DNA from 4 places in the Phyllobacterium sp. TAF24 genome. Region 4 is predicted to be linked to each of the others. Evidence: riboswitches for the same ligand, from Rfam matches in the RefSeq annotation. Region 4 holds a riboswitch; each other region holds the start of a gene.
The links. A riboswitch is a leader RNA that binds a small molecule or an ion and turns the genes downstream of it on or off. The one in region 4 is predicted to bind cobalamin.
Positions count from the first base shown of each region.

Region 1: another riboswitch for cobalamin. It lies ahead of AB4Y96_RS24050 (TonB-dependent receptor plug domain-containing protein); the one in region 4 lies ahead of AB4Y96_RS23365 (DUF1636 family protein).
Region 2: another riboswitch for cobalamin. It lies ahead of cobU (bifunctional adenosylcobinamide kinase/adenosylcobinamide-phosphate guanylyltransferase); the one in region 4 lies ahead of AB4Y96_RS23365 (DUF1636 family protein).
Region 3: another riboswitch for cobalamin. It lies ahead of AB4Y96_RS17845 (aromatic ring-hydroxylating oxygenase subunit alpha); the one in region 4 lies ahead of AB4Y96_RS23365 (DUF1636 family protein).

Region 1 is NZ_JBFRDN010000042.1:8,184-16,242, forward strand. It holds gene AB4Y96_RS24030 (mechanosensitive ion channel domain-containing protein) at 1-383, shown strand, start outside; gene AB4Y96_RS24035 (ABC transporter ATP-binding protein) at 388-1,188, opposite strand; gene AB4Y96_RS24040 (FecCD family ABC transporter permease) at 1,185-2,180, opposite strand; gene AB4Y96_RS24045 (ABC transporter substrate-binding protein) at 2,177-2,998, opposite strand; gene AB4Y96_RS24050 (TonB-dependent receptor plug domain-containing protein) at 3,031-4,995, opposite strand; cobalamin riboswitch at 5,170-5,386, opposite strand; gene AB4Y96_RS24055 (ferredoxin--NADP reductase) at 5,777-6,631, shown strand; gene AB4Y96_RS24060 (MarR family winged helix-turn-helix transcriptional regulator) at 6,806-7,270, shown strand; gene AB4Y96_RS24065 (HlyD family secretion protein) at 7,263-8,059, shown strand, end outside.
Region 2 is NZ_JBFRDN010000026.1:14,056-22,114, forward strand. It holds gene cobN (cobaltochelatase subunit CobN) at 1-3,214, opposite strand, end outside; gene cobW (cobalamin biosynthesis protein CobW) at 3,233-4,285, opposite strand; gene cobU (bifunctional adenosylcobinamide kinase/adenosylcobinamide-phosphate guanylyltransferase) at 4,290-4,814, opposite strand; cobalamin riboswitch at 4,973-5,206, opposite strand; gene AB4Y96_RS19765 (cobyric acid synthase) at 5,576-7,039, opposite strand; gene AB4Y96_RS19770 (isobutyryl-CoA dehydrogenase) at 7,170-8,059, shown strand, end outside.
Region 3 is NZ_JBFRDN010000021.1:54,351-62,409, forward strand. It holds gene AB4Y96_RS17820 (NAD(P)/FAD-dependent oxidoreductase) at 1-928, shown strand, start outside; gene AB4Y96_RS17825 (3-methyl-2-oxobutanoate hydroxymethyltransferase) at 941-1,738, shown strand; gene purU (formyltetrahydrofolate deformylase) at 1,743-2,639, shown strand; gene AB4Y96_RS17835 (LysR family transcriptional regulator) at 3,027-3,926, opposite strand; gene AB4Y96_RS17840 (2Fe-2S iron-sulfur cluster-binding protein) at 3,984-5,075, opposite strand; gene AB4Y96_RS17845 (aromatic ring-hydroxylating oxygenase subunit alpha) at 5,084-6,328, opposite strand; cobalamin riboswitch at 6,453-6,653, opposite strand; gene AB4Y96_RS17850 (DUF1868 domain-containing protein) at 6,766-7,476, opposite strand; gene AB4Y96_RS17855 (L-fuconate dehydratase) at 7,586-8,059, opposite strand, start outside.
Region 4 is NZ_JBFRDN010000038.1:26,429-34,487, reverse strand. It holds gene AB4Y96_RS23380 (FecCD family ABC transporter permease) at 1-313, opposite strand, end outside; gene AB4Y96_RS23375 (ABC transporter substrate-binding protein) at 359-1,306, opposite strand; gene AB4Y96_RS23370 (ABC transporter ATP-binding protein) at 1,306-2,115, opposite strand; gene AB4Y96_RS23365 (DUF1636 family protein) at 2,246-2,602, opposite strand; cobalamin riboswitch at 2,707-2,919, opposite strand; gene AB4Y96_RS23360 (transglutaminase family protein) at 3,060-6,392, shown strand; gene AB4Y96_RS23355 (circularly permuted type 2 ATP-grasp protein) at 6,800-8,059, shown strand, end outside.

The sequences.
Region 1 (8,059 bases), on a different contig from region 4:
AGCTGCGCTTCGACCGCGACACCGATCCGGAAAAGATTCGCAAGACGGTCAAGAAGGTTGGGCAGGAAATGCTTGAGGATGCGGAATTTGGCAGCGAGTTCCTCGTGCCGCTGAAATTTCAGGGCATTCAGGACATTACTGAAAACTCAATGGTCGTGCGGCTGAAATTCACGGCAAAGCCCGGCAATCCGTCTCTGATCCAGCGCGAATCCATGAAGCGGCTTCTGGTGGCATTCAGGGAAGCCGGACTGATGCTTGCATCCAATGCGGTGACGGTGCGCTCGGGTACGAATGACGCCGTGGGTGCAGGTGCGGCAACCCAGATCGCCATTGAAAAAGCTGCCGAGCAGGCCGCAACGCAGGCGGCGGCCAAGGCGGGCTGATCCATCACCGTTTCCCTGTTATGCCATGTGATTTGTCGACGAGAACCGTGGGTTGAACGATCAATCCCTGTTCCGTCGCTTCAAGATAGGTTTCGACCCCGTAAATGTTGCGCATATGCTCGGCTGTCAGCACATCGGCGGGAAGACCATCAGCAACGATCCTTCCCTCGTGAATGAGGACAAGCCGGGTGCACCAGCGCGCCGCAAGACCGAGATCATGCAGCGAGACAACAATCGCTGAACCTTTGCGCGCAGTATCCGCCAATGATTGCATCAGGCCGATCTGATGCGCCGGATCAAGCCCGGCTGTCGGCTCGTCCGCAAGCAGCAAGGACGCGTCCTGCGCCAAAGCACGGGCAATCAGCACGCGTGCCCGCTCACCGCCCGATAGTTCCAGTGCCGAGCGATAACGGAATACTGTGACCTCCATGCATTCCATTGCACTTTCAACCAGTGCAGTGTCGTTTGGCCCAAGCCTTGAGAATCCGCTGAGGTAAGGCGTGCGCCCGAGTGAGACGAGATGTTCCACCGAGATGGCCCAACTGATCTCCCGCTCCTGCGGCAGATAGGCGACGTGCCTCGCCCGCTCCTTCGCACTTAATTGGGCGGCCAAGGCTCCGGCGATCTGGATTTCGCCTCCTGAAGGGACAAGTCCAAGAATGCTTTTGAGCAAGGTCGACTTGCCAGCCCCATTCGGGCCGATCAACCCGATGAATTCGCCCTTGCTGACAGCTAGGGACACATCGTGCAACACAGGTCTGGACCCCAGCGACACGTGAAGATGCGAGAGATTGAGAATATTCATAGCATTGTCCTCCTTGTACGGAAGACAAGCCAGAGGAAGAATGGCGCACCGATGATGGCGGTCAATACACCAAGCTTCAGATCACGTCCGGGCGCGATCAGGCGTACAAGAACATCCGCTGCCAGTAGCATTGACGCGCCGCCGAGCGCACTCGCCGGAAGCAGGCGCGAGGGCCGCGCACCGACCAGCGGCCGCAGGACATGCGGAACGATAAGCCCGACAAAGCCGATAGCGCCCGCAACGGCTGTAGCTGCTCCCACCGAGGCAGCCGTGCCAAGAATGGCGAAGAGCTGAACCCGTTTGATATTGATACCCATGCTGGCAGCCGCGTCCGGTCCCAGCGTCAAAGCGTCGAGCGACCGGCCAAGACTGAACAGAAGCACCCAGCCGACAAGAATGAACGGTGCGGCAAGCTGCACATGGAGCATGGAACGGTCCGTGAGCGACCCCAGCATCCAGTAGACAATCTCCATGGCCGCGAAAGGATTGGGCGAGAGGTTCAGCGCCAGCGTGGTCATGGCCCCGGCAAAACTCGACACCGCAACGCCAGCCAGAATGATGGTCAGCGTACTGCTGCCGCGTCCGGCCAATGCCTGTACCAGCAGCACCGCAAGAACAGCGCCCGCCAGCGCCATGAGAGGCAGGGCAAGCGGAAAGGCGAGTGACAGGCCGGTATAGATAGCAATCACCGCACCCAACGAGGCGGAGGCGCTGACACCCAGCAATCCCGGTTCAGCCAGCGGATTGCGCAGATATCCCTGCAGCACCGCGCCTGACAGCCCCAGCGTTGCGCCGATCATCAGGCCAAGCAAGGCGCGCGGCAATCTTATTTCACGCATGACCAGCACAATCGCATCACCCTGCCCTGTCAGCAGGGCGCGGATACTGTCAGCAGTGCCGAGCACCGCGGGGCCGACAAGCAGTGACAGAACAAACATAACAAAGGTCAACAGCACGAGGCCAGCGATCAGAAGGCGGAAATGATCCTTCATTTGTTTGCCCGTCCTGCCGCATCCGACAACAACTTGACTGCCTCCGCCGTAAAGGGCGCGCCGCATATCCAGTATTTATCGGGGATATCGATGAGGTTTTTCCCTGACAATGCAGCGCGAAACGCCGGGTGAACCTGCGCCTCATAGGCAAGGGATGGCGCCGCATAGGCATTATGGGCGGCAATCAGGTCGGGCTTTGCCATGACAAGCTGCTCCAGCGACAGTTTTTGCGTGCCCTGCAAGCCAAGCTTCTCACCGAGATTGATCAGACCGGCACGATTGACCACTTCACCGGCCAAGGTGCCGCGACCGGAGGTGAACTGGTTTGCGTAATAAAGCGCAACCGTCGGCGCATCGGCCTGTCTGCCCGGCACGCTTGCCAAGGTTGCATCCATCTCGCGCACAAGTTCCTCAGCCCTCGCCTCCCGCCCCAGAAGCGCGCCCATCCGCCTGATATTGAAGCGAATATCGTCAAAGGAAGATTCGGGCTGAAACTCTTCAACCCGAAATCCAAGGCGTTTGAGAATATCAACCGTTGCTCTTGTCGTGTATGTACCGCTGAGGATCAGGTCCGGCTTCATCAGGAAAATTTCCTCGGCCTGACCATGGTTGGTTACAAACGACGCCGCCTCTTTGGCCAGCACCGAACCCGTTTCGTCCTTGGCAAGATGCGACACCGAATAAAGCTGTCCCTCCCCCGCCAGAAGCATGGCCAATTGGTCGGTACAAAGGTTCATGGAGACAACCCGCTTCGGCGCTTCGGCGGCAATTGCAGACGGACTGCCAAACAGTGCGATTGCCGTTGCCAGCTTCGCCACGCCTCGCGCCCATCTACATTGCCTGAACATAATCAGAAGCTTCCCTTCAACCCGACAAAAGCGGTACGACCCGGCGTGTTGAAACCAAAAATCTCCTGATAATCTTCATCGAACAGGTTCTCGATTCGCGCATAGGCTTCCATCTTGTCACTGAACTTATAGCTGCCACCAATTGTGACCAGCGTATAGTCCTTCAACACCACCCGCGTGGGGAGAGGCGGTGTAAAAGCTGTATCTTCCATCTTTCCATTGAAGGTCACCTCGCCAAAAACGCGGGCGCGATCCTCAAGGAATGTGTAGGCGGCATTCAGCGAGCCTGAATGTTTTGGCCGCCTTATTTCGATCTGACCATCCGGATCTTTCGCATCCGTATAGGTGTAGGTCGCGGTTGTGGTGAAACCACTGGTCAAGTTGAGCGTCGCCGCAACTTCCACACCCTGACGCTTGCTGCGCCCATCCTGATTGACAGGCGTATAGCGGAAATCAGGTGTTGCAATGCTGGTAATCTCATCGGTCAGGTTCTGGCGGAAATAGGTCACGTCAACCACCAGTTGCTCATCGAAAAAGCTCTGCTCGACACCCACATCCCAGCCAAGGCTCTTTTCCGGCCGCAGGTTTGGATTGCCCTTGTAGCTTGAGGGAATATAGCCGAACTGATCGTAGAATGTCGGATTGGTAACGCCTGTACCAACGGAGCTGTGCAGTCTCGTTCCCCAGTCCGGAATTTTCCATGCCGCACCGAGACTATAGGTCGATGCATCCTTGAACCGGTCATTATCATCGTGGCGGACGGCCGCGTTCAGATAAAGCTGGTCGAAAAACTCGCCTCGATATTCCCCGACAAATGAATGCATGGTCCGGTCGTGTTTCTCGAACTGCGACGCGTCAAAATACGGGCTGGCAAAATCCGCCTTGGCAGGCCTCTGCTGGAAAGTCTCGCGCTCACCCTGATATCCCGCCGTAATCTGATGCCTGGCGTTGGCAAAGGCTGGCGTATCGAACTTGTAGGTGGCCTGATAGGAACCATTCAGCCGGTTGCCCTCATTACCGGAGATATATTCGTCGTGCTTGAGATTGTCGCGCAATGTGTTGGTGTCGCTGATCCGCGCCTTCTGGGTCAGGGCACCGTCCAGCGATGTCCAGGTAATGCCGAGCGAGCCCAGCAATTCCTTGGTCGTGGTCTGGTCGTCACCATCAACGACAAGCCCCTGAAACGGTGTGCCATAACCGCCATCGGGATCGAGATCGCTCCGGCGGTTGACGTAACGGAATGTACCATCGACAACCACGTCGGGCGTTATATCGACCTTGAACTTGCCATTGATGGAGCCGTTCTTGTCGCCGTCCTTCTCTGAACCGAAATTCGAGATGTTGAACCCCTTGTTCTGGCGATATGTGCCGGAGAGGGCAAAATCATAATTATCCGCGCCGCCCTGCAGCAGCACATTGCCAAGCCATGTGCCATCCGTGCCCGCTTCCGAACGTCCGCTGATCTTGAAACCGTCGCGGGTGCCGCCTTTGGTGATGATGTTGACCACACCGGCCAGCGCGTTCGAGCCCCAGAACGCACTTTGCGGGCCGCGCAGAATCTCGATGTGATCGACATCGGCAACAGGCAAGCCGCCAAAGTCGAATTCGCCATTCCCGGTTTCGCTGGCTTCAACGCCGTCAATCATGACAAGAAGGTGGTTGGCTTCTGCGCCGCGTACCCTCACCTGCGTCAGGCCGCCATAGGAGCCCCCACGCGAAACGGCAAAGCCCGGCACCTGACGTAACGCATCGGCAACGTAGCGTGTCTGGTTCTGCACGAGCTGCTCGCCTGTGATAACCGTATAGGCCCGCCCGGATTTCTCCGCATCAATGCGCGACTCGCCAAGATTGATATAAATCGGAGCAAGGACAATCGCCCCATCCCCTCCGGTTGTCTGTACCTGCGCAATGGCGACCCCGCTCAACAGACCAATGATAGCCCCTGCAAATCCCGTTTGCCTTAACATGATGCCCCCAGAGCATAGGGAACGGCTGGCGTTCCCCCGGTTACGTCTGAACCGCGGGCTGGATAGGCAACAGGGGGATGATAATGATCAACCTGCAATCGCTCCGGCACACGGCAACACTTTTTCAAATGTCACCGCGACGAGCGACCGCGCCCAAACACACCCCGTGTTCGAGCTGGGTGACCGGAACAGGCAGGTCTCCTGACTTCCGGATCACTGCATGTCCCCCGCCTTCCCAATCACGCAAAAGCGCTTTCAGTGGCACTGTGGAGGACCGCTCACCGGTTACAGTTGCGGGGGCAGCCACGGATTAGGCCCCTTCTTGGGTCATCCTCACCGTGTTCCCTTTTCATCCGCTTTTGATCGCGGAACCAATTCCATATTCTGGATAGCAACCCCGTCATGAACGGTCAACGACCACAAGCGGCTTAAATTGTTGACAGCACCCTTCCCCGAAAGAGAAAAATTTAATCTACAAAAGCGACTGAATCTGTACACACGATCTGCGAACGTTTCGGCCTTAGCCAAATTCTTCCAATATATTGCTCGCCAATGGTATTTTCGCCGTGATCAGAGCCTATGCAGCAGCCGCTAATTTGCTGATCTGCCTTGCAAAATCAGCCATTGCATATTAATCGCTGCCGATTACATAAGGTTTGCTGGCATTACCAGGCGCGCATTTTCGCCGATGAACCAGTTGAATGATGCCAGTTGAATGATGAATGGAGCAACGCCCGGCTCGTTCATTTGTTGATATCAGTATCGAACGAGAGAACCCGGGATGACTGCATTTTCGTCAGTAGCTGCAACAGCGGCAACCATTCTTGAGCCAGACGACGTTTCGGCGCCGGTTGCGTTTCCTATTCCTGATAATGTGTATGCGGAAACAGTGACCGAGGTTCGCCATTATACGGACCGCCTGTTCCGCTTTCGCATTACCCGTCCCGCGAGCTTCCGCTTCCGTTCGGGCGAATTTGTCATGATCGGCCTGCCCAATGCGGAAAAGCCTGTCTATCGCGCCTATTCGATTGCCAGCCCGTCATGGGATGAGGAAATCGAGTTCTTTTCGATCAAGGTTGAAAATGGCCCGCTGACTGAACATCTGCAGAAGATCAAACGCGGCGATACGGTCCTTCTGCGCAAGAAGTCGACGGGCACGCTGGTTCTCGATGCGCTGCTGCCGGGAAAGCGTCTTTATATGCTGTCGACAGGAACCGGTGTTGCGCCCTTCGCCAGCCTGATCCGTGATCCTGAGACCTATGAGAAGTTCGAAGAAGTCATTCTGGTGCAGACCTGCCGCGACGTTGCCGAACTCAAATACATCACCGAAATGGTCGAAGGCATCAAGGATGATCCGCTGATCGGCGAATTTGCCGCCGACAGCCTGCGGCTCTACACCACGACCACGCGCGAAAATTTCACCCATATGGGCCGCGTCACCGATCTGATGACAAGCGGTAAGATGTTCAGTGATCTCGGCCTGCCGCCGCTCAATCCGGAAACCGATCGCGGCATGATCTGCGGCTCGATGCACATGATCCACGATACGAAGGCCATTCTGGAATCCTTTGGTCTCGAAGAAGGCGCGAACAACAAGCCGTCAACCTATGTCGTTGAGCGGGCCTTCGTCGGCTAAACCGTTCCCCTCCATCCAGATTTGATTAATGTGCCCGGTCTTCACAGACCGGGCATTTTTGTTTCGCGCGTTTTTGTCACCGATTTGTGACATCGGGCCTCTTCTAAAAGATGAGTCTACATGCTATATGTATCGTTGTTATAAGCATCCTTACGAGTTTTAAAGCCCCACATCATGGATAACATGCCCACTCTTGGCTTTCTGCTGCATGAGGTTGCGCGGTTGTTGCGCAAACGATTTGAACAGCGTGCAAAGCACTTAGGCCTGACACGCTCGCAGTGGCAGACCCTTGCGTACCTCGCAAAAAACGAGGGCATCCATCAGGCTGGATTGGCCGAAATTCTCGAGATCGAGCCGATCACGCTGGTGCGTATTCTGGACAAGCTGCAGGAACGCAACCTGATCGAACGGCGCCGGCATCCCACTGACCGCCGGATATGGCTGCTTTATCTGCGTGACGAAGCGCGGCCACATGTCGATGACATGCGCGTTATCGGCGAAATCACCCGCTCCGAGGCGCTGGCCAATGTGCCCGCCGAAGACCGGGAGCATCTGCTTCGAACTCTAACCCTTATGAAGTCCAATTTGATCGATGCCTGTCAGACACCGGTCGATGACAGGAAGAAACACCATGGCTGACGGCTCCCCAACCTCCCGCATTCCCGCCAATTCTGACGAGGCTGTTCTCGAAAAGACCAACGCAAACAGCGACGCGCCGGTTGCTGCGCGCGTCAACGAGCCCGTGCCGTTGCCCGATATCACCCCGCCCAAGACGCGCCGCAACCGCACACGGCAAATTCTCTTCACTGCTCTTCCCGTCGCCCTTATCGTCGGCGGCTATTTCTACGTCACGGGCGGACAGATCATGTCCACGGATAATGCCTATGTGCAGGCGGATATGGTTGGCGTTTCGACCGATATCTCCGGCCTTGTCAGCTCGGTTGACGTGCATGACAACGAAATCGTCAAACAGGGCCAGATTCTGTTCCGGATCAATCCGGATGTTTACCGCATCGCCCTTGAAGGCGCACAGGCACAGCTTGGCACGGTGCGCAACCAGATCCTTAACCTGCAGGCGAGCTACAAACAGACCTTGGCCGAGATTGCGCAGGCGGAATCGGATATCCCTTTTTACCAGAAGACCCTGCAACGGCAGGCGGATTTGACCAATACAGCCGCCGTGTCCAAGGCGACCTATGATCAGGCCAAGCATGATCTGGATGCCGCCCAGCAGAAGGTCGATGTTGCCAAGGCGCAGGCCGCAACCACATTGGCCCAGTTGGGTAACGACGTCGACCAGCCGGTTGAGCAGAACCCATCCTATCTGGCCGCGAAAGCCACTGTTGATAAAGCCCAGCACGATTTTGATTCAGCCACCGTGCGGGCTCCCTTTGACGGTGTTGTCACCAATGTCAGCGCGCTGCAGGT
Region 2 (8,059 bases), on a different contig from region 4:
AACGCTCCTCCAGCAGCCCGCGCTCCGCTTTGCCCTCTTCACCGGCGCCATAGGCATAGCCGCCCCAGACCAGCCAAGCCTCGGCAAGGTCGTCGCGCTTGTCCCATGCTTTTTCGTCAATCAGCGCCTGCAATCCTGCGCCGTAAGCACCGGGCTTCGAACCAAACACGCGAAAGCCAGCTCTTTGCCGGGCGGTCTTTTCATCAGCACCTTCGGCCATAAGCCGTGCCTGTTCATCCCGCATGCGCTTGGCAATGGGATTGTCCTCCGCATCTTCCTGCAAAGCGCCAACAGCACGCACCGCCTTGTCGAACAGCGCAATCTGGTCCGGAAAGGCATCACGGAAAAAGCCTGAAATACGCAAAGTCACATCCACACGCGGACGCCCCAGCATGGCAGGTGGAATAATTTCGTAGCCGGTGACGCGCCGTGACGCCATATCCCAGACGGGTTTGACGCCAATCAGCGCCAAGGCCTGCGCGATATCATCGCCGCCGGTGCGCATGTTCGAGGTGCCCCATGCGGTGAGCCCAAGCGATGTCGGCCACTCGCCGTGATCCTGCGTGTAGCGGCGAATCAGAAGTTCAGCGGATTTCTGTCCAAGCTCCCATGCAGCGGGAGTCGGCACAGCGCGGCTATCAACGGAAAAGAAGTTTCGTCCTGTCGGCAGGACATCAGGACGGCCACGGGTCGGCGCGCCAGATGGACCCGGCGCTACAAAGCGCCCGGAAAGCGCCGTCATCAGCCCGGTCATCTCAGCCTCTCCGCAAGCTATGACAGCCGGATGCAGATTCGCGCGAATGCCTTCGAGAACCGCTTGGGTCGCCTGCCATACGTCCGGACAAATGGTTTCACCGGCCACCAGCTTTGCCGCCAGCAATTCAATACGCTCAACGGTGTCGCCCGCAATACGCCAAGGCTCGTCGGTGACCGTATCAAGAATATCCGGCCGTTCCGCAGTCCACGGTGCCGCCATATCACAATCCAGCGGATCGAAACCGGCAAAACCGAGATCGCCAGCAATGGCACGTTGCAAGCTCTGGTCGGGGCCAACGCCCGAACCGCGCGGTACGCGCGCCAGTGCAACCACCAGATCAGTCAACAAGCGCCCTTCTGGCGACAGACCAAAAATGTGCAGGCCGTCGCGAATCTGCATTTCTTTCAAATCGCAAAGATAAGCATCAAGCTTTTGCAGGGCGAGATCATCAGGGTCATGATCATGAATACCCGCATCGCTATCAAGACCGATATCCCTGACCAGATGCAGGATTTGCACCTTGAGCCGCACGAGACGGCGTGGATCAACGCCCGATGCCTCATAATATTCATCGACCAGCGCTTCAAGGTCTTTCAGCGGGCCATAGCTTTCCGCCCGCGTCAGCGGCGGCGTCAGATGATCGATGATGACGGCAGAGGAACGGCGTTTTGCCTGCGTGCCCTCACCCGGATCATTGACGATGAACGGGTAGATATGCGGCACAGGCCCAAGCACCGCCTCGGGAAAACAGGTTTCCGACAGCGCCAGCGATTTGCCCGGCAGCCATTCGAGATTGCCATGCTTGCCGACATGCACGATCGCATGGGCATCATAGACGGTGCGCAGATAAGCATAGAAGGCGAGATAGCCATGTGGCGGCACCAGATCCGGCGAATGGTAGGTGTCCTTCGGATCGATATTGTAGCCGCGCGCTGGCTGGATACCGACGAGGACATCACCAAACCGGCTCAGTGGCAGCGCAAAGCCGCGCGCGCTATCAAGGAAAAATGGATCGTCCTTTGGCTCGCCCCAGCGCGCCGTCACATTCGCTTGAATCACATCGGGAAGCGCGTCAAAGAAGTTCTTGTATTGATTGAGCGAAATCGTCTCGCGAATATCGCGCCCATCGCTGGCCGCGTTGGTGGGACCCGCCATCAAATGATTGATCAGCGCCTCGCCATTATCTGGCAGACCGGCGACACCATAGCCCGCATCCCGCAGGGATTTCAGCACCTGCCATGTGCCCGCAGGCGTATCAAGGCCGACACCGTTGCCCAGCCGCCCATCCCGATTGGGATAGTTCGCCATGACAAGCGCAACGCGCCGCTCCTGCGGCTTGCTTTCACGCAGACGCGCCCAGTTGAATGCCAGCTCAGCCACAAATGCCACGCGGTCGGCCTGCGGCTCGTGCATGACGATATTGGCCTCTACAGCCTCGTCGAAATGCTGTGCCGACTTGAACGAAACCGCACGCGAAAGAACCCGGCCATCCACTTCAGGCAAGGCGACATTCATCGCCAGATCACGCGCCGATAGGCCCTGATCGGACAGACGCCACTGCTCGGCACTGGAGCCGGAGAAGATAACCTGCAGGACCATCGCACCATCATGCTCAAGCACGGTTGGCTTACGCGTAGAACCCGGAGCGGACACAGCAAAGCCCGTGGCATTCAGCACCACCGCTGGTGGCGCTTGCCCGAAAATGCTTTCCAGCGTTGCAATGGAAACCGGGTCTTTCAGGCTGGAAACAAACACCGGCAGGGGATTGAGGCCTTTGGCGCGCAATGCTTCCAGCAGTGCTTCAACCGGCTGCGTCTGCCCACTTTGCACCAGCGCTCGGTAGAAACAGATCGCGACAACTGGCGCACCGTCCTGCCAACTCCTGCGCATTTCTTCCAGCGAAGGCGCTGGTTTCCCCGGCCACCACAACCCGGCTTTCAGCAGGGGTGCGGCTTCCTGCGGCTTTTCACCTGCGTTAATCAGTGCTGCGCAATAATCAAGGAAACGCTGCGCATTCTGCGCTCCGCCTTCCAGCAGATAATGCCAGAGCGCATCGCGATCATGCCGGGCAATGGTTGAAAACCGGTCGAGCCCCGGATCGGGCTTGTCATCCCCCGGCAGCACCGCAAGCTGCACCTTGTGATTGACGGCGCAGGCATGCAGGGCTTCCAGACCATAAGGCCAATAGCTTTCGCCGCCGATAACCCTGACCACGATCAACTTCGCATGGCGTGCCGTCCGCTCCACATAGGCGTCGACGGACATCGGGTGCGACAGGCTCATCATATTGGCAAGACGCAGCGACACCGTGCCATCGCCCTGCCGCCGCGCGGAGGCAAGGCTCGCGAGTTCCGTATCAGCGGCAGAAAGAAACAACACATCTCCCGGCGTCTGGCCAAGGTCGATAGCCTCGGTCCCTTCGGCAATAGTGCCTTTCTGGGCAAGCAGGAGATGCATTCAGTTTTCCAGCCTCAGTTAAACGGCCGCAGCAGTGACAGCGGATGTAATGGCATCATTGTCGATATCATGCAGACCGATAACGACGAGACGCGTCTGGCGCTCTTCGCCCGGATTCCACGCACGGTCAAAGTAATGCTCGATGCGTGTACCGACAGCCTGCACCACCAGACGCATGGGCTTGCCGGGAACATCGGCAAAACCTTTCAGGCGCAGAATGTCGTGATCGGCAATAACGGTCTTCAGCTTTTCAACAAAGCTCTTTGGTTCCGCAACCGGGCCAAGACCAACGACAAAGCTCTCAAACTCATCGTGGTCATGCTCTTCACCCGCCTCATGTTCCATTTCATGGTGCGATTTGCGGTTGGCAATGTCCTGTTCAGTGCCAACGCCAAGCCCCAGCAGCAGCTCATTGCTGAGCTTGCCAAAACTGGCCGAAACCATGTTYAGCGAGCGCGACGAACGGCTCTGTACATCGCTGCGCACGCCGTCAAGCTGCTTGTCACTGATGAGGTCCGTCTTGTTGAGCACAATCAGGTCGGCAGCGCGAATCTGGTCTTCGAACAGTTCTTCCAACGGGCTGTCATGATCAAGCGCTTCATCCTGAATGCGCTGGGCATCAACCTTGTCATGATCATCGGCAAACCGGCCTTCCGATACGGCAGAGGCGTCGATGACGGTGACAACACCGTCAACCGTCACCTGTGTCTTGATCTCCGGCCAATTGAACGCTGCAACCAGAGGCTGCGGCAAAGCGAGACCCGATGTTTCAATGACGATATGATCAAAGCGATCAGGACGATCGAGCAATTTGGTCATGGTCGGGATGAAATCATCCGCCACGGTGCAGCAGATGCAGCCATTGTTCAGTTCGATCACGTCTTCATCGCGACATGCTTCAATACCGCAGCCCTTGAGCAGACCGCCATCGACACCCAGATCGCCGAACTCATTGATGATAAGCGCAATGCGCTTGCCATTGGCGTTCTCAAGCAGATTGCGGATCATCGTGGTTTTTCCCGAACCGAGAAAACCGGTGATGACTGTTGCTGGAATCTTCTGACCCTGCATATTCCTATCCCTTCATTGTGAGCGGCAGCCCGGCTGCCACGAAATAGACTGTTGCCGCAGCTTGCGCCACGGCCTGATGGAGACGTCCGGCATGGTCGCGAAAATCGCGCGCCATGCGGTTCTCCGGAACGATGCCGAGACCCACTTCGTTCGAAACCAGAACAATCGAACCCGGAAGTTTCGGCAGCGCTTCGACAAGCTGCCGCGTCTCGGCGGTGATGTTGCGCTCATCCATCATCAGATTGGTGAGCCAGAGCGTCAGGCAATCGACAAGAACCGCCTTGCCCTCGCCAGCCACCCCTTGCACGGTATCCAGCAGATCAAGCGGCTCTTCTATGGTGCGCCATAGTGGACCGCGCTGCTTTTTGTGCAGGTCAATGCGTATAGACATTTCCTCATCCCACGCCCTGCCCGTTGCGACATAGATCGCATCAAGGCCCGACGCCTTGATCAGGCCTTCGGCAAAGCTGGATTTGCCCGAGCGGGCACCGCCGAGAATGAAAGTCACACCGGAATTGAGTTGAGGCATCGCCGCTATTGCAACCGCAACGATCCATCCATCAAAGGGAATGCGGGCGGGAAAACAAGCGAATGCGTCATATGAGCAGCCATAACAACCTCCGTGCTGGGCCTGAAGAGACATTACTCTTCAATTCTTGGGCAGGATTACCCTTAAGTGCTTCCTGGAAAAACACTCTATGACTGGCAGGTCTCCTGGCTCACGGGTCGTCGAAGCAATGCCGCCTTCCCGGTTTCCCAGTGGCTGCCCTCTGCATATGCGTCAGGCTTTGCATTGATCCTCGCCGCTCTACAGTCGCGGGGTCGGCTGCGGTGGGACCGCCCTTCAGGGTACGGCCGTCGCATTCCCTTTTGATCCCTTGGCCTTCGACCAATATGGGAACCAATCATGGGTTGGACGTTATTCATCCCCCACGAGAAATGTCAATTGAATGTGTGTTGTTTGGTAAGGGAGTGGTGGGGGTGTGGTTTGTGGTTCGACAAGCTCACCATGAGGGACAGGGGTGATGCAAGGGAGTTTTATTTTGCCATGTTGCGGAGCTTGACTCCCTGCACGCTCCTCACTCCCTCATGGTGAGCTTGTCGAACCACGAACCGGCGGCGTTCACCCCCCTCTGCCCTTGTCGGGCATCTCCCCCACAAGGGGGGAGATCACATTGACATTAACGCCTTTGCACAACCGGAAGTGTTGCAGATTGTGCAAGATGGTTTTGAAGGCTGATCTGAGATGTCCGACAGGACAGAGGGGGGTGCCTATGCGGCGGATAAACATCAATATCTGCCTGCAGCATATGCAAGCAACGCATCGATATCAATCAGCTCTTCCAACTGCCCCGCAATACTATCCAACGCGGCATCCACGCCAGCCCGATAGTCAAACTCGTCAGCAGCGATACCCATCGACCCCAACAGCGCCGCACGAAACTGATCCGCGCCGAAAAGCCCGTGCAGATAGGTGCCGAACACCTTGCCGTCCTTGGATATCGCTCCGTCATTCACACCATTGATACGGGCAACGGGATTGGAACAATCAGGGCCCGTCGTCCGGCCCAGATGAATTTCATAACCACTCAGCGGCAGATCGAACTGCAGCGAATGCGCATCGACATTGCGCACGGTTTTCTCGGGTTCCATCACCGTATCGATATCGAGATGCCCGAGCCCTTGGGTTTCCGTCACGCTGCCCTCGATGCCATCGGGGTCGCGTACCGTGCGCCCGAGCATCTGGAAACCGCCACAAATGCCGATGATATGACCGCCGCGCCGCCGGTGCAGGTCGAGATCCCTGTCCCAGCCATTTTCGCGAAACCGCAGCAAATCGCTGATTGTGGATTTTGAACCGGGAATAATCACCAGCCCGGCATCGGACGGCAGCCGCTCGCCGCTGCGCACCATCACCACATCCACCTGCGGCTCGGCCATCAGCGGATCGAGATCGTCAAAATTGGCGATGCGATCAAGCACCGGCACCGCGACCTTGAGCGCCCGGCCCTCGCCTTTCACCAGACGTTCCAGCACAACCGAATCTTCCGCCGGCAACCGCGCCGCATCCTTCAGCCACGGCACGACGCCGAAAGAAGGCCAGCCGGTGAACTCAGTGATGGCTTTCAACCCGTCATCAAACAGCGAGACATCACCGCGAAACTTGTTGATGAGATAGCCGATGATCATATCTCGGTCTTCCGGTTGCAGGATCGCATGGGTCCCGACGATGGAAGCAATCACCCCGCCCCGGTCGATATCACCCACCAGCAGGACAGGCACATTGGCGCGGGTGGCAAAGCCCATATTGGCGATATCACCTGCCCTGAGGTTAATTTCCGCTGGCGAACCCGCCCCCTCGACGATCACAAGATCAGCGCCCTCACATACAATATCCCATGATGCCATAACAGCATCGAGCAGCTGCGCCTTGAACTTCTGATAGTCACGCCCTTTGGCCTGTCCCCAGACTTTGCCCTGCACGATGATCTGGCTGCCGGTTTCCGATTGCGGTTTCAAAAGCACGGGATTCATATGCACCGATGAGGGCACACCACAGGCGACGGCCTGCAACCATTGCGCCCGGCCAATCTCGCCGCCATCATCACTGACAGCGGCATTATTCGACATATTCTGCGGTTTGAATGGCCGAACTTTTAATCCACGATTGCGCGCAAGCCGGCAAAGTCCGGCCACCAGGACGGATTTCCCAACATCTGACCCTGTTCCCTGCAACATGATTGCGTGTGTCATGGGCTTTGAGTAGCGGATATGTCTTTCTCTTCCTAGCCCCCGTCAAAACGCATCTCTGTCGTTGCGCGGCCCTGCGCTTGGGATAAACTGCGGCCAAGAGGAATACAGGGAGGTTATCATGGATGCGCTCGTGGATACGGCGTCCAGCCAGTTCGAACTCAATGAGGATCAGCTGGCAATTCAGGACATGGCCCGCGCCTTTGCGGCGGACCGCGTTGCACCCAACGCGCTTGCCTGGGACCGCGACAAGCACTTTCCAGCGGATGTAATCCGGGAAACCGGCCCGCTCGGCATGGGCGGCATCTATGTGAAGGAAGAGTTTGGCGGGTCTGGGCTGAAACGGCTCGATGCAGTGCTGATCTTCGAAGCGCTATCAGCCGCCTGCCCGGCTTTTTCGGCCTTCATCTCGATCCACAACATGGCGACATGGATGATCGATCTCTACGGCAATGACGAACAGCGCCAACGCTTTGTGCCGCATTTGACCTCAATGGAGTGGCTGGCGAGCTATTGCCTGACCGAACCGAATTCCGGCTCGGATGCCGCCGCACTTAAAACCCGCGCGGTGCGCGATGGCGACCATTATGTGCTGAACGGTGCAAAACAGTTCATTTCAGGCGCGGGTGATACGGACCTTTATATCACCATGGTGCGCACCGGCGAGGACGGCCCGAAGGGCATCTCGACGCTGATCATTCCGAAGGATGCACCCGGTCTTTCCTTCGGTGCCAATGAACACAAGATGGGCTGGAACGCCCAATCCACCCGGCAGGTGATTTTCGACAATTGCCGCGTGCCGGTGGCAAACCTGCTGGGCGCGGAAGGCGACGGCTTCAAGATCGCCATGGGCGGCCTTGATGGCGGACGCCTCAATATTGCCGCCTGCTCACTTGGCGGCGCTCAGTCGGCACTCGACAAGGCAGTAACCTATGCGTCGGAGCGTAAGGCGTTCGGCAAGGCGATCAACCAGTTTCAGGCACTGCAATTCAAGCTGGCCGACATGGAAACGGAACTCTCGGC
Region 3 (8,059 bases), on a different contig from region 4:
CAAATTGCTGCTCGCAACCGGAGCTATTCCCCGAATCCTGCCGCTAGCGGTGGAAAGCAAACATTGCGCCTATCTGCGCAGCTATGATGATGCGCTTGCTATTCGCGCGCGCTTTCAACCGGGGGCAGATATTGCCATCATCGGTGGCGGATTTATCGGGCTGGAACTTGCCGCCAATGCGCGCAAACGCGGTGCTTCGGTGACCGTGCTTGAAACACAGGCGCGGGTGCTGATGCGCGGCGTGCCGGAGGAAATCGCTAAAATCATCGCGGCTCGCCATGCCAAGGAGGGCGTGCATCTTCGCTGCGGGATCAAACTATCAGGAATTTCAGACAATGATGCGCGCGCCACGATCACCCTTGCCGACGGTGAGAGTCTGGAGGCGGATCTTGTCGTCATCGGCATTGGCGCTACTCCGGTCACAGCACTTGCCGAAGCGGCAGGCCTTGCAATCGGCAATGGCATTATCGTCAATGAACACTTGCAGACTGATGACCCGGCAATCTTTGCCGCTGGTGATTGCTGTGCTTTCCCGCTCTCCATCTATGGCGGCCGGCGCGTGCGGCTCGAAGCATGGCGCAACGCACAGGAACAGGGAACTCTGGCCGCGCGCAATATGCTGGGTCTTGCTGAGCCGCATCTGTCGGTTCCGTGGTTCTGGTCTGATCAATATGATCTGGGGCTACAGGTGGCAGGGCTTGCGGACGAAGGCAGCACCATAATCCGCCGCGATCTCGGCGATGACGCTTTCATTCTCTTCCATCTCGCATCGGACGGACGCCTTGTCGCCGCCAGCGGTATTGGTCCCGGCAATGCTGTTGCCCGGGATATCCGCCTCGCGGAAATGCTGATTGCACGGCGCGCCTATCCTGATCCGGCACATCTTGCCGCGTCGGATATCAAACTCAAATCCCTACTCGCAGCTTGAAAGATAACCGATATGGCCAATAAACGCCCCACGGTAGCAGACATTCTGTCCATGAAAGGTCGCCGCCAGCTGACCATGCTGCGGGTTGAAACATTGGAGGAAGCCGAAGCCGCCGAACGCGCACGCATTGACATCCTTTCAGTGCCGCCAGCGCTTTTGACTCCTGTTTTTCGCGATGCGGCACCAAGCTGCTTCACCATTCCCGGTCTGGAGTACGGAGATTTCGTCACGGCTGAAGATTATATGCGTGCAGCCTTTACCGCCTTGCGCGCTGGCGGTGACGCTGTCTATTGCGCTGCCAGCCTTTCCACTATCCGGCGAATGCGCGATGAAGGCATTCCCGTTTGTGGCCATGTCGGCCTGATCCCCTCGAAAGCAACATGGACAGGCGGGTTCAAGGCAGTTGGCAAGACAGCCCAGAGCGCCCTCGATATCTGGCGCCAGACCAAGGCGCTGGAGGAGGCAGGTGCATTTGCCGCCGAGATTGAGGTCGTGCCTGTTGATGTCGCGACAGCCATCAGCGAGCGCACATCCATGTTCATGATTTCCATGGGTGCAGGCGCAGGCTGTGATGCGCAATATCTTTTCGCCGAGGATATTCTCGGATCAAACCGCGGCCACTATCCCCGCCATGCCAAGGTCTATCGCAATTTTTCCGCAGAATATGACCGCCTCCAGCAGGAAAGGGTCGCAGCCTTTTCCGAGTTTGTCGCAGACGTGCACGCAAAAACCTATCCGGCAGCCGAACATGTAGTTGGAATTCCGCATGACGAACTGGACCGTTTTCTGAAAGAGCTTCCTGGAGTTTGAACCAATGGATCATCAGTCCCCCACCCTGCCCGCAACCCGTCAGTCCTCTGATTACACGCACAGCTTTGTCCTCACCCTATCGTGCGAAGACAAGCCGGGGATTGTGGCATCGGTGACGACGGAGCTTGCGGCACTCGATGCCAATATTGCCGAGAGCAACCAGTTCTGGGATCGCCAGACCAATCGCTTCTTCATGCGCATTGCCTTTGCCGCATCGGAGGCCACCTCCAAGGATGATGTCGAGCGGGCATTGAAACCTGCCGTCGAGCGTTTCGGCATGAAGACAACCCTCATCGATCAGGCGAAGAAGCCGAAGATCGTCATCATGGTGTCGAAGTTCGACCATGCACTGCTGCATCTGATCTACCAGATCAAGGTTGGCTGGCTCGATGCAGACGTTGCCGCCATTGTCTCCAACCACGAAGACAGCCGCCGCTTTGCCGAGCATGAGGGTATCCCCTACCACGTGCTGCCTGTCTCCAAGGATAACAAGAAGGAGCAGGAAGACGCGCTGCTCAAGATCGTCAAGGACACCGGTGCTGATCTGGTCATCCTTGCCCGCTACATGCAGGTGCTCTCAGACAACATCTCCAAGCGGCTGTTTGGCAAGGTGATCAACATCCACCACTCGTTCCTGCCAAGCTTCAAGGGGGCAAAGCCCTATCATCAGGCCTTCGAGCGCGGCGTGAAGCTGATCGGTGCGACAGCGCATTATGTCACGCCCGATCTGGATGAAGGCCCGATCATTGAACAGGAGACCGAGCGGGTCAGCCACGCCATGAGCGCCGAGGACTTTGTTGCCACTGGCCGCGATATTGAGAGCCGGGTACTGGCACGGGCGGTCAAGAAACACCTTGAATCCCGTGTCATGCTCAATGGGCATAAGACGGTGGTGTTTTAGCCAATAAGTTTTCAACTCATATCATTGCATAGATTGTGGTGCGTGGTTCGACAAGCTCACCATGAGGGGCTTGGGTGGATGCAATGCTAATCGCCAACGTCGCAGAACTTGGCTCCCTTACATCACCCCTCTGCGTCATCCTCGGGCTTGACCCGAGGACCCACAATTTAAAAGCGTCAAGTTTCAGATTCGTTGGATTTCCTTTGCCGTGGGTCCTCGGGTCAAGCCCGAGGATGACGGGGATGGTGGCGATGAGGGAGTTAAATTCTGCACCCTCTCTGCGATTAACATTGCATCCACCCAAGCCCCTCATGGTGAGCCTGTCGAACCACGAACCACGCACCATGTTCACGCAAAGTGATCACCAGCAAATACAACGCAGAAATCTCATACCGAACTCTGCAGCAACTCCCTGATAATACCGCCCACATGCTGAACAGCATGGTCCCGATCACGTCTCACATGCCATGCCAGATGCAGCGTAAAGCCCTCGACCGGAATAGGCGGTTCGAACAGCGCGAAACCGCTCGCATCTGCCGGAACACATAGGCTTGGCGTCATTGCAATCATGTCGGAATTTTCAACCAGCGGCGGGACCATCAGAAAGCTCGGGACGACGATGCCCACCCGGCGCTCGCGGCCAATTCTGGCCAGTTCCTCATCCAGTGGGCTGTGCCGATGCCCCTGCCCCGAAACGATTACATGCGGGAATTCCAGCCAGCGGTCGAGGGTAAAATCCTTTGCCGCCGGGTGGTCTTTGCGCATCATCACCACATAGTGCTCGTGCAGCAAATCCACACGCCGGAACGAAACATCCGTTTTCGGGAAGACCGCGACGGCAAGGTCAACCGCTCCTTTCGCAAGCTTGTCCAGCGAATCCTCAGTGCCATGCCAGGGCTGGATCACCAGATCAATACCGGGCGCTGATTGTGCAAGCCTCTCGCGTAAAGGCCCGATGATCGCCACAGCCGGAAGATCGGCAGTGAGTATGCGCACGGTCTGGTGAATGGTGACAAGATCAATGTCGGGTGGATCAAGAACGAGAGTAATCTGCGCCAAGAGGTTCTTGATGGGCACGCGCAGCGATTCTGCCTTTGGCGTCAGCCGCATCATCCCCTTGCCACGTTCCAGTAATGCATCTTCGAACAGATGGCGGCAACGGTCGAGCGCGCTTGAGGTGGCAGGCTGCGAGAGACCAAGCCGGTCGGCAGCACGCGACACATGCGCTTCATCGAGAAGCGCATCGAGCACCACGAGCAGGTTGAGATCTACAGAACGCAAATTCATATGCTGAATACTAGCACATATATTTTATCGGGATGAAGAATACCCAAGCAGAAATAATCAGGCCTCGATCTCTACATTACCAAGCGGCTTCGTGCAGCAGGCAAGCACAAATCCTTCGTCGATTTCCTCGTCGAGAATACCGCCATTGTGATCCATCTCGGACTTGCCCGAGAGCTTCATCACCTTGCAGGTGCCGCACAGGCCGGATTCGCAAGCGGCAGCAATCCGGATACCCGCACCACGCGCTGCTTTCAGAATAGTATCACCCGGCATACAGGGCACCTCCATACCAGACATGGAGAAGGTGATTGTCGCAGCCGCTTCCAATGCTTCCGTGGAAAGCACATCGAGCATGGGCAATACAGGCTCGGCGGCGGGGCCAAAGCTTTCCTGATGATAATGCGCCATATCGAACCCATTGGCTTCAAGCATGGTGCGCACATCGCGCATGAAACCTTCCGGGCCACAGCAGAAAATTGTACGGTCCTTGAAATCAGGCGAAAGCAGCGGCAGTTTGGGCGCTTCGAGCCTACCGCGAATGCCAGTCCAAAGCTGCCCCATCTCGTGCTCCTTGATCAGGAAGGACAGTTTCAGATTGGGCATGCAACTGGTGAGATATTCCAGTTCCCGGCGGAAAATAATATCGCTGGGGCGGCGGGCGCATGTAACGAAGCTGATATCGCTTTGCGGCGCACAATCATGCATCCAGCGGGTCATCGACATCATCGGCGTAATGCCCGATCCCGCCGAGATAAACAGATATTTTTCTCCCGGATGCTTGCGCATGGAGAAATCGCCCAGCGGCCCGAACGCCTTCAGCCGGACACCTGGCGTCAGATGATCCAGCATCCATCGTGTACCGATGCTGCCTTCCTGAGCCTTGACCGTCACGGCAATGGTAAATGGCCGAGACGGGCTGGATGACAGCGTATAGGTGCGCAATACGGCTTCGGGCTGCGTCGGCAGTTCGAAGGTCATGAACTGGCCCGGCTCGTAGCGGAACCAGTTCTGATTGTCGGAACGGAATGTGAAAGTCTTCACATTCGGCGCTTCCTCAATGATCGACAGGCACTCCAATAAATGCAGCCGATCATTCCACGGCTGCATCTGGTCGAGGTGCGGGTAAGACTGAGGAACGCCCATGTTCATTGTGTACCTTATGCTACCTTGCTGAGCCGCGTGTCACCGCCGGTGAGACGCTCTTCCATGAACCTGCAATACCATTCGAGGAACTGCAGCACGCCGCCTTCATGCTCGGTCGAATAGGGACCGGGTTCATAAGCAGGCGAGCGGATGCCGAAAGCGTTTTCCTCAACGATGCGGCGGTCCTGATCGTTGGTTTCCGTCCACACATGCGTCAGCTCTTCGAGATTGTAGTCCACGCCCTCGACGGCATCCTTATGTACCAGCCACTTGGTCGTGACCTGCGTTTCATCCGGGCCAAGCGGCAGCACGCGGAAAGAAATGGCATGGTCGCCAAGAATATGATTCCAGGTGGTCGGATAGTGGAACAGCAGCAATGAGCCAATCTGCTTCTCGTTGACGATATCGCTGAGCTGCTTGCCGACAGCGCGGCGACCACTCATCGTATAGCTTTCCGCATCACGCAGCAGCGGAACACGGGTGGCGCGATACTGACCGTCATCGGACATGCGGAAAGTGCTTGGGAGGCCTGCCGCTTCACAACGCTGCCAATGGGCAGCAATCTCCGGATCATCTCCGGCACCCTGTACACCGCTCACGGTCGGCGCTTCCGGGAAGGTCTTGCACAACTCAGGATGGTTGGCCACGCAATGATAGCACTCGCGATTGTTTTCCCAGACCAGCTTCCAATTGCCCTTCTCGACAATGGTGCTCTGATAGGCAACCTTGGTTTCAGTCAACTTATGCGGTGCAAGATAAGGCTCGATCAGTGCACGAGTGGTGCTGAAATCAGCCGGGTTCTGCGCCAGACAAATGAAGATGTAACCACCGACACTTTCGCAATGAACCGGTTTCAAGCTGTGCTGGCTGGGGTCGAAATCATCGCCCATCTGGCGCGCGAACAGCAGGCGGCCGTCAAGCTCATAGGTCCACTGGTGATAGGGGCAGACAAGCTTCGCCGATGTGCCGCGCTCGGCCGCACAGACGCGCGAACCGCGATGGCGGCAGGAATTGTGAAAGGCGCGGATCAGGCCCTGGCGGTCACGCACAATAACGACTGGATAGTCGCCGACCTGCACGGTGAAGAAATTGCCGGGCTTGGCGACTTCACAATCATGGCCAATGAACAGCCAATCGCGATAAAAAATGTTCTCCATATCCAGACGATAATAGTCCGGATCGGAATAGAAGGCCTGTTCGAGGCCGTAGCCGGGTTTCCGGTTTTTCAGGTTCCGGAGCAGTTCGTTGCGCATATCCATGTCGTGTCCTCGCCTCAGTGTTGCGAAAGAACTGACTGGTGGTGACGGAGGAAGAACGCCTACACGGTCAGCACAAGCCGATACCCGCATAAAATCATGCTCCTTGATCGCCCACCGCGATCAGTCGGTTTTCAGTCCCGAGGCTGGTTTCCGGGCTCTGGAGTTGCCATCTCGGCTGTCACGACGCCTTCCCGGGTTGTGGCCCAGTGGCTGTTATGCCGTGTTTCACTCCACTACCGTTGCGGGGGCAGCGCCGGGTTTCCGACCGGCTTCCCAATTCTCCGCTTCCCTAGAAAAAAGCGGCACCTCAAGTGCCCCGATAAAAGCATTCGGCATAAAAAAAGAATAGGTGCGGAAACGACATCCCATTTACGTAAGACGACACCCGCAGGCGATGCACACTATGTCGCAGACAGGCGCTCAAATCAGCTGTTCTCTCAGTCGAGAGTAACCAGTTCTTCAAAGTGGTTCATATCAACGAAACTGCAAAAAGCCGGGGGATTGAGCGCAATAACAGGCGCATCGCGTTGAATGGTAGCAAGGCAATCATCGAGAAGCGCCTGCCATGCACCAAGCCGTTCATCGGGAAAACGCTCGATCACATAGGCCAGTGTAATATGGAAAACATAGGTGTCGTGATCAGGATGCCGATATCCGAAGGGAACAGCCAATGCGTCGCGCCAAGCCCGCAGGATTCGCTCATCATATTCGCTCGCACCGGCAACTGTCAGGCCTGCAGGCGTGACATCGATCACTTTGACATTAAACGGTCCACACCCTTCAAAATCCTGCAGACGATCCACATAAAGCCGCGTCATATCGTCAATACTGGTCTCAAGTGCAACATCATCAGGCCAAAAGGATGCCCGGCGGCGATATTCGATAATGCCCTGAAACAATGTCATGTGCAGGCTGGAAATAGGTGTGAACGCCAATTGCCCGGCGTCGGGCATAGCCAGCATACGCTCGCGCACGGCAATAACAGCCGCTTCCGATTCGGAACCTTTCACCAGATGGGATACCACCGTATTGCCCGGCTCAAACTGAAACTCGCCCTTGGTATTATAGCGCCTGCCGAGATGAACGGGCGGCTCCGGGTGAAGGCTGGCAGCAAAGCGGGCAAGTGAAGGCTTGATCAGGTCGAGCATGGGAACCCCGTGACGCGTAAATGAGAGTATCGCATGCCCGTAAGTTTACCGGCATGCGAATGATCCTCTCGCCATAGGACAGCTCTTTGTCAGGCAGATGAAACCCGCCCTATGGCCGGTAAAGATATTCCTCGATTGAGGCCTGTTTCATTTCAATCGAGAAACCCGGCAGCGACGGCGGCATATAGGCCGCGTCCTGAATATTGCACGGATCAATAAAATGCTCGTGCAGATGGTCGACATATTCGATCACCCGGCCCTCTTTCGTGCCTGACACAGCAATATAGTCGATCATCGACAAATGCTGCACATATTCGCACAGACCAACACCGCCCGCATGCGGCCAGACAGGCAGCTCGTACTTCGCAGCGATCAGCAGCACGGCCAGTACCTCATTCAGTCCGCCCATACGGCACGAATCGATCTGCACCACATCGATGGCGCCCTCGGCGATGAACTGCTTGAACATGATGCGGTTCTGGCACATCTCGCCGGTGGCAACCTTCACCGGCTTGATCGCCTGCCGGATCTTGCGATGACCAGCCACATCATCAGGGCTGGTCGGCTCTTCGATGAAGAATGG
Region 4 (8,059 bases):
GGTCGCCGATGATGGTGATGACTGACACGGCTCCCGCCGCAGCGCCATTGGAAAGGCCGAAGAGAAACGGATCCGCAAGATCATTGCGGGTGACGGTTTGCAGCAGCGCGCCGATGATGCCGAGCCCGGCGCCAACGCAAATGGCAAGGATCACCCGCGGCAGGCGCAGTTCGACAATGATCTTGCCAACGGGACCCTGAACAGCAGTGTCGGAGAGACCGGCGGCATGGGCAAGCGCGCGCAGCACGTCACCGAGCGGGATAACCGTTGCCCCATAGGCAATGGAGATGAGGGCGAGGGCCAAAATGGCCATCACCCCCACGATAAGCATCAGATGCTGACGGATAGACGGAAGCACTCAGAATGCTTCCGGGTGCATCGCCTTGGCCATCTTGACGATCGCCTCGATATTGGCGGGGCCGGGCGTCAGTTCCGCATAGCGCAGGGCGACGAAGCGATTGTTTTTCACCGCGTCGGTTTCCTTCATCGCCGGATGCGATTTGAGGAAGTCGAGCAGTTTCTGGTAGCCCGCATCATCCTGATAATCGAGGAGAACGAGAAACTCAGGATTGCGTGTGGCCACGGTTTCCCACGAGGTGGTGCCCCAGCTTGTGTCGAGATCGGCCATGATATTGCTGCCACCGGCTTCGCTGATCATCGCCGTCGGAATGGCGAATTTGCCTGCGGTGAACGGCTTGTCCTCGCCGGAATCATAGAGGAACACACGGGTGCCGCTCTTGTCGCCGATCTTGGCCTTCAGGTCGGCAAGCTCGGCCTTCCAGCCGCTGACCAGCTCGTTTGCATCATCTTCCTTGCCGAAAATCTTGCCGAGCTTTTCCATGTCGCCATAGAGCAGGTCCATGGAGGCGGCTGGCCGGTTCTTGTCGAGATGAATGCAGCTTTCAGTCAGCTCCAGCGTCTTGATGCCATGCGGCGCGAGCGTGTCAGGCGTGACTTCACCGCCGGGCTTCATGCCATAGTTCCAGCCCGCAAAGAAAAAGTCCGGCTCAACGGCGACGAGATTTTCCAGCGTCGGATATTTGGGCGCAAGTTCCGGGATGGACCCCTGCTGCTTTTTGAAGGCGTCATCCAGCTTGTACCAGCCGGTAATGCCCGAAACGCCAACTATTGACGGCTGCAAATGCAGGGCGAAAGCCATCTCGCTCATATTGATGTCCTGAATGACCGCGCGCTTGGGAGCGGCATCAAAGGTCAGCGGCTTGCCGCAGCTGTCGACGGTGACAGGAAACGCCCAAGCGGGCGCTGAGAGCACCGATAAGGTGAGGGCGAGCAGCATTCTTTTCATCAAATTCTCCGTAGCTGAGCAGATTGTATTGTTGTTGTTGGTTCCGGTGCTTCGAACACCATGAGGTCGCGATCCTGCGAGGGATGGCGCAGGCGCAATACGTCGAGATCAAAGACATCGCTGACAATGCGCGGCGTCAGGGTTTCATCAGGCGTGCCAATGGCAACCAGCTGTGCGCTGTGCATGACGGCGACATGGGTGGCGAAGGGCGCGACAAGCGGCAGGTCATGCAGCACCGCGATGACAGTCACATCCAGTCCGGCGACAAGCGCCAGCAATTCGCTGCGTGCTTTCGGATCGAGATGATTGGTGGGTTCGTCCAGAAACAGAATATCAGGCTGCTGGGCAATGGCGCGGGCCAGTTGCACGCGCTGCCTTTCACCGCCGGAGAGCGAACCTATGGGGCGGCGGGAAAACTGGGCAACCTTGGCACGCAGCAGCGCTTCCGCCACGATATCGCGATCTCCGGCCTTGGTCAGAGCGCCCATATGCGGAATACGCCCAAGCGAGACATAATCCTCCACCAGCAACTGATGGTCAGGCGCATCGGTCTGACCGACAAAGGCGAAGCGCCTTGCCCTTTCTCTGGGCTTCAACCGTTCAATAGGGGTGCCTTCGATGTAAACACTGCCGGAGGAGGGGCGCAGCAGCCCCGCCAGCATGCGCAGCAGTGTGGATTTTCCAGCACCATTCGGGCCGATAATGGCAAGGCGCGAACCTCGTTCGATATCGAGCGAGGTTTCGTCCACAAGTGTCTGGCCGGACGTGCGAAATGTCACATCGTCGGCGCGCATGACAATCTCGCTCATGGGCTGATGATGTCCGTGACTGCAGGCAAAACACATGGTGCTGGGTCCCAAATCGGTAAACTCTGTCGTGCCATATCAGGCGCATTATTGTCGTATAGTAATGTTATAACATTGGTCAATGCCTGCCGTGTCATAGATGTGCGGGAATGCGTGCGAGTGTCTTGTCGTAAAGGCCTGCCGGGCGCTGTGATGCTTTGGACCAGCCGTCATCAAGCCCGTGATACATCCGGGCAAAATCGATGAGGTCGGCAAAGTTGGCGTCGGGACAGATATCGCCAAAGAGATATTGCGCCTTGTCGGGGGATCGAAACGCGACGGTGCAGGGATGTCCGCAGCCCGCCATGCAGCCAACGCCGCGCACCTCATAGGCGGGATTGCCATCAAGTTCCGCCGCAAGCCTGTCGACAAGGTCCTGCCCCGGCCGTGACTGGTCATCGGCTGACTTGCACAGGGTGCAGACAATAATCTGGTGGGTGGGCGTGCTCATGCCTGTCCGCTGCCTCAAAGACAGGGGTTGGGGAACGCAGCCAATGCACCATCGCGACAATGCGGGAGAGACATCGCATCGCTCCCGGCACACCCCGTCCGGTTCGAATTTCAAGTGTGATGGCAGGTCTCCTGGCTCGCGGGTCTCAGCTTTGCCTTGCCTTCCCGGTCTTTCAACCAGTGGCATGTCAGGCATCGCTCACCGCTTACAGTTGCGGGGGCAGCCACGGTCTCGGTCCCTTTTGGGTACGCCTCACCGTGTTCCCTTTTCATCTCCGGCGTTGTCTTGCCGGAGAAACCATCGGCGCGGATGCTATGCGGCCAGCCCTGCTGTTGCAAGCACGTTTATGCGGCAATTTTTAACGCTGCCAAAATTTTTGGCAAATGAAAGATTTCAATTGGCTGACAACTCGGTAGAGTGCTGGGAGTATTTGTGGAATCGTAGCTTTTGAGGCGACATGGCAATTCACGCAGCAGTCTACCACCTGACGCACTACAAGTATGACCGGCCCATCATGCTCGGGCCGCAAATCATCCGGCTCCAGCCAGCGCCGCATTCGCGAACCAAAGTTCTCAGCCATTCCCTGAAGGTCAGTCCAGCCAACCACTTCGTCAATCTGCAACAGGACCCCTACGGCAATTTCCTTGCCCGCTTCGTTTTCCCCGAGCCGGTGACGGAATTGAAGATCGAGGTCGATCTCATCGCCGATATGACAGTCTACAATCCGTTCGATTTCTTTGTGGAGCCTGTCGCGGAGACGTGGCCTTTCAGCTATCCACAGGAAATCAGCGACGATCTGTCGATCTATATGAAGCCGGAATCGATGGGGCCGCTGGTCTCGAATTTCCTCGCAACGATTGATCGCAGCCCGACCAATACGGTGAATTTCGTCGTCGATCTCAACGCGCGCATCCAGCGGGAAGTCGGCTATGTCATCCGCATGGAAACCGGCGTGCAGGAGCCGGAGGCGACGCTTGGCCTGCGCTCCGGGTCGTGCCGCGATTCAAGCTGGCTGCTGGTGCAAGTGCTGCGCAATCTTGGGCTCGCCGCGCGGTTTGTCTCCGGCTATCTCATTCAGTTGAAGCCTGATCTCGTTGCCATTGATGGTCCTGCCGGGACGGACAAGGACTTTACCGATCTGCATGCCTGGTGCGAGGTCTATCTGCCCGGTGCTGGATGGATCGGCCTTGATCCGACATCCGGCCTTTTGACCGGCGAAAGCCATGTGCCGCTGGCTGCCACTCCGCATTATCGCAACGCCGCGCCGATTTCAGGTATGGCGGAATTTGCCAATGTGGAATTCGGCTTTGATATGCGCGTTGACAGGGTTTCCGAACATCCGCGCATTACCAAGCCGTTTTCGGATGAATCATGGAACGCGCTCGATGCCCTTGGCGAACAGGTGGATGCTATCCTCAAAGAGCGCGATGTGCGGCTGACCATGGGCGGCGAGCCGACATTCGTCTCCATCGATGATTTTGAGTCAGGCGAATGGAACACCGATGCGGTCGGCCCCACCAAGCGGGAAAAGGCCGACAAGCTTATCCGGCGGCTGCGCGAGCGCTTTGCGCCCGGCGGCTTCCTGCATTACGGGCAGGGCAAATGGTATCCCGGCGAAAGCCTGCCGCGCTGGACGTTCTCGCTCTACTGGCGCAAGGACGGTAAGCCGATCTGGGTCAATCCTGACCTGATTGCGCCTGAGAACAGCACGGCCGATATAAAGCCTGATGATGCCGGAAAGCTCCTGCTGGCGCTGGCGGATGAGCTTGGCGTTGAACAGGAAATGGTGGCGCCTGCCTATGAAGACCCGGCTGAATGGATCGTCAAGGAAGGCAATCTGCCTGATAATGTCGATCCCTCCAATTCCAAGCTGAAAGACCCGGAAGAACGCAGCCGTATCGCCCGGGTTTTTGAACGTGGCCTCACCGAGCCAAGCGGTTTTGTGCTGCCGGTGCAGCGCTGGAACAGCCTTGCTTCCGGGCCGCGTTGGCGCAGTGAAAAATGGACGACACGGCGCGGCAAGCTGTTTCTCGTGCCGGGGGATTCGCCTGTCGGCTACCGCCTGCCGCTCGGCGCGCTGCCGCATGTGCCGCCGTCCGATTTCCCCTATATCGTCCCGGTTGACCCTTCGGTTGAGCGCGGTGCACTGCCAGACCCCTCGCCACGGGCAGCACAACGCGCAGCAGAACATCCACTGACCGTTGCGTCGTTCACAGCCGCTGAAGGCAATCAACAGGAGCGGGTGGAGCAGGAACTGGGCGAAATTGGCGGCGCAGTGCGCACGGCCATATCGGTTGAGCCGCGTGATGGACGCCTGAGCGTATTCATGCCGCCGGTTGAGGCACTTGAGGATTATCTGGAACTGGTTGCCGCAGCGGAAGCTGCCGCCCACAAGCTCGGCCTGCCCGTGCATATCGAAGGCTACGGCCCGCCGCAGGATCACCGGATCAATGTCATCCGCGTTGCGCCCGACCCCGGGGTGATCGAGGTCAATATCCACCCCGCTGCCAACTGGCGCGACTGCGTGGAGACGACCGAGGCGATCTATGAGGAAGCCCGCCAGACACGGCTGGGCGCTGATAAATTCATGATCGACGGTCGCCATACCGGTACCGGCGGCGGCAATCATGTGGTTGTGGGCGGCGAAACACCCAACAACAGCCCGTTTCTGCGCCGTCCTGATCTTTTGAAAAGCCTTGTCCTGCATTGGCAGCGCCATCCCTCGTTGTCCTACATGTTTTCAGGCCTGTTCATCGGTCCGACCAGTCAGGCCCCGCGCCTTGACGAGGCGCGGCATGACAGCCTGTATGAGCTTGAGATCGCCTTGGCGCAGGTGCCGCGACCGGGTGAGGGCACGCCGCCTCTGCCATGGCTGGTCGACCGGCTCTTCCGCAATCTCCTGGTGGATGTCACCGGCAACACGCACCGCTCCGAGATTTGCATCGACAAGCTGTTTTCGCCCGATGGGCCCACAGGGCGGCTTGGTCTGGTCGAATTTCGTGGCTTCGAAATGCCGCCCAATGCGCGCATGAGCCTTGCCCAGCAATTGCTGATCCGCGCGCTGATCGCCCGGTTCTGGAACAATCCGATACAGGGCAGTTTCGTGCGCTGGGGCACGTCATTGCATGACCGCTTCATGTTGCCCGCCTTTGTCTGGCAGGATTTTCTCGATGTGCTCGCTGATCTGCGCGAGAACGGCTTTGATTTCCGCCCCGAATGGTTCGAAGCGCAGCTGGAGTTCCGCTTTCCTTTCTGCGGGGAAATCGAGAATGAGGGCGTCAAGCTGGAAATACGTCAGGCGCTTGAACCATGGCATGTCATGGGTGAACAGGGCGCGATTGGCGGTACAGTGCGCTTCGTTGATTCATCCGTGGAGCGGCTTCAGGTCAAGGTCGATGGCTTTAACCCGGCCCGCTACAGCGTGGCATGCAACGGGCGCGAAGTGCCGCTGAAAATGACCGAAAAACAAGGCACGGCGGTGGCTGGCGTGCGCTACAAGGCATGGCAACCGCGCTCCGGCCTGCATCCGATGATCCCTGTCAATACGCCCTTGGTGTTCGATATTTACGACCAGTGGTCGCAGCGAGCCATTGGCGGTTGCGTCTATCATGTCGCACACCCGGGCGGGCGCAGCTATGATACGTTCCCGGTCAATTCCAACGAGGCGGAAGCGCGCCGGCTTGCACGTTTCGAGCCGCGCGGCCATACAACAGGTGGATATGAATTGCGCAAGGAACAACCATCAGGTGAATTCCCCATGACCCTCGACCTAAGAAGGCCGCGCCATTGAGATTGTGGAATTGATAGTGATGGGTTTTTCACCCCCCTCTGTCCTGTCGGACATCTCCCCCACAAGGGGGGAGATCACATTGACAGTAACGCCTTTGCACAACCGAAACAGTTTCAGATTGTGCAAGATGGTTTTGAAGGCTGATCTCCCCCCTTGTGGGGGAGATGCCCGACAGGGCAGAGGGGGGTGAATGCCGCCGGTTCGTGGTTCGTGGTTCGACAAGCTCACCATGAGGGAGAGGGGTGGTGAAGGGAGTCAAGTTCTGCAACATTGGTGATCTGCAATGCTGTCGATTATCGTTGCATCACCCCTCTCCCTCATGGTGAGCTTGTCGAACCACGAACCACGCTTCTGCAACACACCGTCGTCATGCAGCAACGAGTAAATTAGGAATATAAAGCACACCAATGTCACAAAGCGTGAAAGCAACTCCTCTCTCAGGCCTGCTTGCCAGCTATAAACCGCTGGCAGGGGTGGCGGATGAGATGATTGATCCCAATGGCGCGGTACGCCCCGGTTGGGAAAAGCTGTTGCGTTCGCTTGATACGCTTGGTCCTGACAAGCTTGCCACCCGTTTTGCCCGTGCCAACCAGTATCTGCATGATGCGGGTGTGTTCTACCGTGTATATGACGAAACAGGCACGCAGGAGCGGGAATGGCCGCTGGCTCATATTCCGCTGCTCATCAACGAGGATGAGTGGCGCGCGATCACCGCTGGGCTGACCCAGCGTGCTGACCTTCTGGAAGATATTGTCGCCGATATCTATGGCGATAACCGGCTGGTGCGCGATGGTTTGCTGCCGCCTGATCTCATCGCCTCCAACCCTGAATTTCTGCACCCTGTTGCCGGTGTCAAACCGGCGAGCGGGCATTTCCTGCATTTCTGCGCCTTTGAACTTGGCCGTGCGCCCAATGGCCAGTGGTGGGTGCTGGGGGACCGCACGCAAGCGCCATCAGGTGCCGGTTTTGCGCTGGAAAACCGCGTTGCCACCACCCGCGCGCTGTCGGATATTTCGACCGAAATGAATGTCCACCGCCTTGCCGGGTTCTTCAAGGATTTCCGCGATTCCCTACAAAGCCTGATCAATGATCCGGCGGGCCGTGCGGCGATCCTGACGCCCGGACCCAACAACGAAACCTATTTCGAACATGCCTATATCGCCCGCTATCTCGGCATCATGCTTTTGGAAGGCGATGACCTGACTGTGAGCAAAGGCAGGGTGATGGTGCGCACTGTCTCCGGCCTGAAACCCATTGATGTGCTGTGGCGGCGCATGGATGCGGCCTATATGGACCCGCTGGAACTGAAATCAGATTCGTGGATCGGCACACCGGGCATGGTTGGTGCGCTGCGCCAGCGTTCCGTTTCGCTTGTCAATGCGCTTGGCTCCGGCATTCTCGAAACCCGGGCGCTGCTTGCCTTTCTTCCAGCCATTTCCAAGGCGCTGCATGATCGCAGCCTCGCCTTACCAAGCATTGCCACATGGTGGTGCGGTCAGGAAAAAGAGCGCCAGCAGGTCATCAACCGGCTCGACCAGATGATGGTCGGCCCTGCATTGTCGACACGGCTGCCGTTTGAGGATGTGCAGGCAACGGTTCTGGGATCGGCGCTTGACGAGACGGCGCGTCAGGCGCTGTTGCACAGGCTTAAAACCGATGGTCGCGGG